Regions from separate parts of the Anaerotruncus sp. 80 genome, predicted to be linked through region 1. Evidence: riboswitches for the same ligand, from Rfam matches in the RefSeq annotation. Region 1 holds a riboswitch; the other holds the start of a gene.
What was found. A riboswitch is a leader RNA that binds a small molecule or an ion and turns the genes downstream of it on or off. The one in region 1 is predicted to bind glycine.
Positions count from the first base shown of each region.

Region 2: another riboswitch for glycine. It lies ahead of D1155_RS14175 (sodium:alanine symporter family protein); the one in region 1 lies ahead of D1155_RS02670 (TRIC cation channel family protein).

Region 1 covers NZ_QWES01000003.1:74,253-78,468, forward strand. The annotation lists gene D1155_RS02655 (dynamin family protein) at 1-689, shown strand, start outside; tRNA gene D1155_RS02660 (tRNA-Ala) at 717-792, shown strand; gene D1155_RS02665 (hypothetical protein) at 991-1,428, shown strand; glycine riboswitch at 1,542-1,631, shown strand; gene D1155_RS02670 (TRIC cation channel family protein) at 1,771-2,418, shown strand; gene D1155_RS02675 (PfkB family carbohydrate kinase) at 2,471-3,382, opposite strand; gene D1155_RS02680 (4Fe-4S binding protein) at 3,428-4,135, opposite strand.
Region 2 covers NZ_QWES01000037.1:8,605-12,820, forward strand. The annotation lists gene D1155_RS14165 (CapA family protein) at 27-542, opposite strand; gene spoVG (septation regulator SpoVG) at 780-1,055, opposite strand; gene D1155_RS14175 (sodium:alanine symporter family protein) at 1,215-2,627, opposite strand; glycine riboswitch at 2,722-2,824, opposite strand; gene murC (UDP-N-acetylmuramate--L-alanine ligase) at 3,256-4,216, shown strand, end outside.

The DNA of each region.
Region 1 (4,216 bases):
TTCTGCAGAGTACCAAAGAATTTGCAGGGAAATTTTATTTTGCTGTAAATAAGATTGATGTGGTTGGAGAAGCGGATTTACAGGCTTATGTGCAGTACTGCCAGAAACTTCTCTGTCAGCTGATGGGTGTTGACTCTGTAGCAATGTTTCCTGTCAGCGCTAAAACGGGTGCTGGCGTAGAGGAATTGAAAACCTCCATTGCTGAGGACTGCCTGAAAAATGTCGGAGAGATTCTGGAGGAGTCCGCAGCCAAGAAACTGAAAGATTTGATTTCCAGAACGTTGAATCAGCTGGATTTTTACTGGAAAGCTATGAACATGGAATACAAGGAGCTTGATGATTGTTTTGAGCAAATCCATGAGACCGTTCAGGCATGCAGAACAAAAGCTGCAGCAACGGAAGGCTTTTATGAACTGCATTTAAACGAAATCAAGATACAGCTGTCGGCGAAGGTATTGGAGCTGTTTGGCATGGAGTATCAATATGAGATTGAAGAATTGCCGGCAGGAATTGTGGTAATGAGTAAAGACGACTTCTTGCGTGAGGTCGATACGCTATGCAATGATTTGAATACAACTTTGAGTGACATTTTGCTTTATAGGGAAGAAAATGCTTATGCAGTTGTGCGCAGAATCAATGCGATTAACAGACTAGGTCGGAGTTTGCGCAGAATCAGAGAGGAATTATAAGAATTAAGGGAGATATCTCCCTTTTATGGGCCCGTAGCTCAGCTGGGAGAGCGCTGCGTTCGCAACGCAGAGGCCGTGGGTTCAATCCCCATCGGGTCCACCATAGAAGATTGAATTACGTCGGAGACAAGCGCTTCGGCGTTTTATATACATTGTGAGATGAATTGGGGGTCATAGAAATTCTGTAAAAGGGTGCAAACATTTTCAGAAAATCTTGGGAATTGTAGAGTAACCGTCTTTATGCTATAATAAAAATCCAACGTAAGACTTAGTTGCATGACAGGAGAAGGGAAGCATTATAATGACAGAAGAAACTAGGATGATTTTGGACAAATTAGAGAGGATGGAAGAGAAATTAAACAGTCTTGATAATAAAGTGACATATCTCGACGAGAAGGTATCGTGTCTTGACGAGAAGGTGACGTGCCTTGACGAGAAGGTGACGTGCCTTGACGAGAAGGTGACGTGCCTCGACGAGAAGGTATCGGACCTTGACGAAAAGGTGACGTGTCTCGACACAAGAGTTTCGGAGATGGACGAAAGATTTACTAAGGATATCCGAGAGATTAAAATCACATTGGAAAGAGAAGTAAACAGAAATATAGCAGTTATAGCAGAGGGGCATTTGAGCTTGGATAGAAAACTCGATGAAGCTTTGAAAGTAAACCAGGAAAGAGAAATGCTGCTTCTTCGTGTAAATCGTTTGGAAACAGAACTTTTAAAGAGAAGAGAACATTAAACCAGAGATTCTGAAGACAGTGCCCTCCTTTTTACAGGCATTCGCACATATTCTGGTGAGGAAAATCCCCGTTGACAAGCATTTTTTTTATATGGTATACTTTGTTTATCTGGATGATGGAATCGGGAGAGCGCATGGGCTTAAGGCTAGCGCCGTGCCGCCGAAGGGGCAAAACTCTCAGGCAACAGGACCGTTTCCGGACAGACCTCTGGAAAGTGTAAAAAGAAACCACCGATGAAGCAACTCTGCCCGTGAAGGGGCGGAAGAATCTTTCAGGTAAAAAGACAGAGTGTAATATTCTATCTCATTTACTCATGCAAGATACGCTTGGAGGTGGTTTTTGTGTCTGCATATATTTCTTTTATTCTCGAAATTATTGGAACTGTTGCTTTTTCTGTTTCTGGCGCCATGACCGGTATTCGCAAGGGCATGGACATTTTAGGCATTTCTATCTTAGGTCTTACTACAGCAGTGGGCGGTGGTGTGATTCGCGACTTAATCTTAGGGATTACACCGCCAAAGACATTTCAGAATCCAATTTATGCTATCGTAGCGATAGGAACGGCATTAATTGTCTGCACTCCTTGGATGCAAAGGCTCTTTTCTAAAAGGCAGAATTATTATGATTTGATAATGCTTTGGATGGATTCTGTGGGTCTGGGCATTTTTACTGTTGTAGGAATCGAAACAGCTTATAGTGTTTCTACAGATTTTAGTTTGTTTCTGATGATTTTTGTCGGAGCGGTGACAGGTGTTGGGGGAGGTGTGCTCCGCGATGTTATGGCACAGGATCCGCCTTATATCTTCGTAAAGCATTTTTATGCCAGCGCTTCTCTGATTGGTGCAGTGATTTGCTCTTTGATGTGGGAGCCCTTTGGGCAGGGCGTATCAATTATCGCAGGAGTTGTCATTGTTTTGGTGCTGCGGCTTCTGGCTGCAAAGTTCAGATGGAGTCTGCCGAAACCGGGTGTCGGTACAAGCGACAGGTAATGTGGAATATAAAGGAGCTGTCTAATTGTAATCAAGACAGCTTCGCTTTTTATTACAGGATTCCGCCTGCTTTGAACTCTTCATCGGATAGGACGCCGCCTTTGTTGGATACCACCAGAGAGGAGGCAGCGTTAGCCTTTGCGATAGCATCGTACATGGAAAGTCCCATGGAAAGCCCTGCCATCACTGCGCCGCAGTGACCGTCGCCAGCACCGATGGTGTCAACGATTTTTTCGGCAGGCACCGGTGCTACGTGTACAAGACCCTCGCCGCCTGCAGTTCCATCGAAATAGTAAGCGCCGTTGGCACCGTTGGTAATGATGATGGTATTTTGCGTTTTTTTATGTAATACCGCGGCAGCATCGGAAATAGCAACACAGCCAGTATAACGACAAATTTCGTCCTCGTTTAAGTGGAGTATTGGGCGTAGTGCAAAAATTCGTTCCATTAATGCATCGTCAATGAGACAGATTCGAGGACCGGGTGCGTAGAACACCGGCAGCCCGCTGGTTTCTAGAAAATCTACGATAGTGCTGCCTGTCTTATCTTCTATTTCTAGACCGCAGATGTAGGCACACTGTAGCTTTGACAGATTCAGCATGTCAAACCACTCTTTGTAAAAGAGATACTCTGCGCCATGGTCTACAATAAAGGTTCGCTCGCCGCTTTCTTCCACAAAGCAGTAGCAGCATCCATTTGCCATATCCGGCGTTGGCATAGGTGAAGCCAGTCCTTTTGAGGCCAGCTGATTGCGGACGAAATCTCCGTAAAGTCCTGTACCCACTGGAGAAAACAGTGTGTAAGGCACGCCGAAATGACGAATCATGTCCGCTACGTTGTGTGCGCAGCCGCCCAGAGACATGGATTGCGATTTAACGTGGACATCCTGTGCCGTAGTGGGCAGAAAGTCCAGATTGATGATGATATCGGCAACTGTAGAGCCGATGACTAAAATCTTTTTCACTTGCGGATAACTCCATATTAACTAAAACTTCGCTGTAACTTCGTTTTATAGTATATCACCTTCTGCAGAAATCGTCACTACCTGATATGGAAGAAATTTTCCGCTGGCAGAAATCGCACGGGAAACCGCAGTCTCAAGTCCGCCGCAGCAAGGGACCTCCATACGGAGCACTGAGACCGAGGAGATGTTGTTGCGCCGCAGGACTTCACTGAGCTTCTCGCTGTAATCTACACCATCCAGCTTTGGACAGCCAATCAGCGTTACGCGACCTGTCATAAACTGCTCGTGGAATTTTGCGTAAGCATAGGCGGTGCAGTCTGCCGCAATCAGAAGATTTGCTTTGTCAAAATATGGTGCGGAAAGAGGTGCCAACTTTATCTGTACTGGCCAGTTTGTCAGTTTTGAAGCAGCGGATTTGCTGTTGCCCGCAGAAGCACTGTCTGTATCAGTGCCGCCGCCTGCGCAATCTCCCTGACAGCTTGCCTGCAGGTTTTGCAGTTCGATTGCCAGTTTTTTTGTCATCATGTTTGCTTTCACTGCTTCCTCATCATAGGCAGCGGCTTCGCGCTCCACAAAGGTGATTGCGTTCGTTGGACATGTGGGAAGACAGTCGCCAAGACCGTCACAGTAGTCGTCGCGCAGCAGTTTGGCTTTTCCGCCAACCATGCCGATTGCGCCTTCGTGACAAGCAGCGGCACAAGCCCCGCAGCCGTTGCACTTCTCACTGTCTATTTGAATAATTTTACGAATCATATTTGTTTCCTCCTTAATGATGGAATTTGGATTATACGTGCCTAATGACATGAATTTAATGTTGTGTTCATACCACGTGAG
Region 2 (4,216 bases), on a different contig from region 1:
GTTGAAAAAGGTGACCTTGTGAAAGGTCACCTTAGCATTTTTATGTTGCTTCCGACGTATTTTTTTATTCTTTTTCGTCCACTTTTTAGTCTGCGAACCATAGCTTCATCGGAAATTGCCGCTATACCTGAATCAGTACATGGTATCAGTTGATATTTTCTGCCAGTATCGTCGTTGTTTGTAAAAACCCGCAGTGGATAATACCCTTCGTTGGAAAGGCGAACCTGACCGTTTTCTTTGGTAAGTGTCAGGGACATCATGATACCGTAGGATACTTCAATTCGTTTGGTCATATGGGAAATAAAGTTGCCCATGCCATAGATAACAGGTACTTGTTTACCTTTGGAACCGGTTATGATATCGTATTCCTGTACAGTGTGAGAATGGGAGCACAGAATATAATCGGCGCCGGCGTTTGCAATTTCTTTTGCAATTCTCTGCTGCTTAGGTGAAGAGGAATTTGTGAATTCAATACCGCTGTGGAAATAAATCAGTATATACTCAGCGCCTTCTTTCTTCTGAAGTGATACACAAAAAGGCATAGAAGGACGACTGCTGTAAAAATAAGTAGGATGATTTTCCAGTGTTCAAGTAGAGTTCGCATGATAGTTCCTTTCAATGTTTAGTTCAATATGATTCATTATAACATAAATTGAGGACTATATTGATGTTAATTTATGTAAATTATAAAAAGATAGGAAACTAAAAATATGAAAAACACAAGGAAAAAGCTGCTTCTTTTGAAGCAGCTAATAATATAACTAGTTAGTTCTTGTCGGTCATTCTTCGGATTCTTTTTCCGTTAAAAGTTTTTCGTACTCAGTAAAAATCGCGTCTTTAATTTTGGATCTAGTCTCGGAAAGTAGCGGATGCGCGATGTCTCTGAAGTCACCTTCTCCCATCTTTCTGCTAGGCATGGCAATGAATAGTCCGTTCTGTCCTTCAATAATCTTGATGTCATGTACTACGAATTCGTCATCAAATGTGATAGAGACCACGGCTTTCATTTTTCCTTCGTCGTTAATCTTACGGATTCTTACATCAGTTATGTTCATAATTGACCACCTTTCTTGCCGTATGGTGCCCATAAAGGCACTATTATTATATAACATTTTCCAGTGTGTGGCAATATTTAATAACTAAAATATCTGATTCTTTCAGGTTGTTTTAGGATGATTTGATTAAAAGTCGATATTCAATTTTGCGTAGAGGTCTTAGGCTCCTAGCTTAAGGTGTGCCTCTTTTTCAAAGAAGTCTTTGGTTTCTCTGGCAACAACGCCGCTGAGGGCAACCAGTGCAATCAGGTTCGGAATTGCCATTAGTCCGTTAAAAATATCAGCGATGGTCCATACTGCTTCAACGGTCAGGAATGGTCCAATCAGCACTGCAAAGATGTACAGCCATTTGTAAGTCATAAGAATGCCTTTTTTCTTGCCTGCCAGGTATTCCAGACATCTTTCTGAATAATAGTCCCAGCCAAGAATTGTTGTGAATGCAAAGAATGCGAGACACATCATCAGGATGAACGCACCTGTGCTCTGACTCCAAGGGAGCCCTTTGCCGAAAGCATACGCAGTACATTCTGCGCCTTCAAGACCCAGCTCAGTTGCTCCTGTAATAATCAGGGTAGTTCCTGTCATGGTACAGATGATGATAGTATCAATGAAAGTACCTGTCATAGAAATCAATCCCTGTCTTACGCTGGTCTTTGTCTGTGCTGCAGCAGCAGCAATTGGTGCGCTGCCAAGACCTGCCTCGTTGGAAAAAATTCCTCTTGCAACACCATTTTGAACGGCTACCATCATAGCACCAAGAGCGCCGCCTGCGACAGCTTTTAAGCCGAATGCGGACTGCACGATAGTGACGATGGCGGCAGGGAACGCTTTAATATTGTAAAGGATAATGGCAACACATACGACAACGTAAGTGATTGCCATAAATGGGACGATAATGGTGGTAACGCTGGAAATACGCTGGATACCCCCAATTACAACTAATGCTGTTGCAACTGCAACGATGATAGCTGTTGCAACTACTGCAATAGAGTATTCCGCTCCAAAAAGCGTCATGGTATGCTGACTGTTAGGATCCGCAAAGTTCTTTACAGCGGAGGCAATCCCGTTTACTTGTGTAATCGTACCGATTCCGAGAAGTCCTGCGCCGATTCCGAAAATCGCAAACAGCTTTGCAAGCCACTTCCAGCTTGTGCCCATACCTTTTTCGATGTAGTAGAAAGGACCACCCAGGGCATGTCCCTCTGCGTCGATGGTTCTGTACTTGATAGCGAGCACACCTTCGGAATACTTAGTTGCCATACCGAAGAAAGCTGCAACAATCATCCAGAACAGAGCGCCGGGACCGCCTGCAACAACGGCAGTGGCAACACCTACGATGTTTCCTGTACCGATGGTGGCTGCCATAGCGGTGCAAAATGCGCCGAAGCTGGTAACTTCACCTTCACCACCTTCTTTATTGCTGACCATAAACTTTAAGGCCTTTCCCAGTTTTCTGACTTGCAAAAGCTTAACACGGCAAGTCAAAAGGATACCAGTACCCATGATGAGCACGATGAGGGGAATGCCCCAGACGAAATCGTCTATGCTCTTGATTAATTCTGTGAAATTCATTGTTTCATCTCCTCTTTTTGATAATTTAAAGCAAAACAAAAGCCGAATTTAGTAAATTCGGCTCTGGAGGGATGACATAAGCTATTTAGATTGAACTATTGGCTCTGTCCTCTTTGCCTGAGATATCACGGATAGGCTGCTTAGACCTGCCCGCTTAAACCTTCGGCGACCTTTCGGTTCTCTCCAGAGAGATAGTTTTCTTTCAGACCGGCAGAATATCTTTGCCAGTCGACATGTAAACTAACGTACTAGAGTCTATCATACAAATTTAAGTTTGGCAAGGAATTTTTTGTACAAGGATACTTTCGCGCCTTTATTGTAGTAATAAGTTTTAGAAAGAAATAATCTCGAAAAAGTTTACAGCTATATTCTTCAACTTTTTTGTCAAATGGTAAACATTTTTGAGCGGAATATGTTATAATGATTCCAGAATAATTTTTACGGCGTTTCACAAGGTAGGAATCATTGAATCGCTCCTTTCGATTCAAGAGGGAAAGCGGAATAGTCGCGATATAATGATTCCAGAATAATTTTTACGGCGCTTCGTAAGGTCATTCACATAATTTTGGAAACAAGAGTCAAACTATGAGAATAGAGTAAATATAGATTAAATTTGGAGGAATAGGCAATGATTCAGCTGAGTGATTATAAAAATATACACTGTATTGGAATTGGAGGTGTAGGACTTTCTGCCATTGCAGAGATTTTACTGGCGAGAGGCTATCATGTTTCTGGCTCAGATATGAAGGCGTCAGATCTAACCGAGAATTTAAAAAGAAAAGGTGCAGAAATTTATATAGGCCATAGAGAATCGAATGTAGAAAATGCAGACCTGATTGTGTATTCTGCAGCCATAGCGGAAGAGAATCCGGAGATTGTCAGAGCTAGAGAAAAGAATATTCCGCTGGCAGGCAGAGCAGAGGTTTTGGGGACTTTAATGGATGATTTTGCAAACAGTATCGCGATTAGCGGGACCCACGGCAAGACTACAACCACTTCTATGGTTTCTTTAATTTTAAACAGTGCCAAGCTGGATCCGACCATCTTAGTCGGCGGCAATCTGGCTGAGATTGGCGGAAATGTAAAGGTTGGAGCGAGTCAGTACTTTGTAACAGAGGCGTGTGAATATAGAGATAGTTTTTTGGAACTTCGTCCTAAAATCGAAGTCATTTTGAATATCGACTCGGATCATTTGGATTACTTTAAGGATATCGACCATATCGTAAGCTCCTTTGACCGATTTGCTAAGGCAGTGCCGGAAGATGGAAAAATAATTGCATATGATGCAAATCCTTTTGTCAGCAAAATTATCAAGGACATCCCTGGTGCCATCACCTATGGTTATAACGAAAGCTGCACCTATCATATTGCAGACGTGTCTTTTGACAGTGAAGGCATGCCTGTTTTTAATGTAAATTATCAGGGCGAAAATTTAGGTACAGTGAAGCTGAGAGTACCGGGTGAACACAATATTCTCAATGCGGTGGGGGCTTTTGCCTGCTGCCATCAGTTGGGGGTGGATTCAAAAATCATTATAGAAACTTTGGGCGCATTTAAGGGAACTCAAAGGCGCTTTGATATTGTTGGCA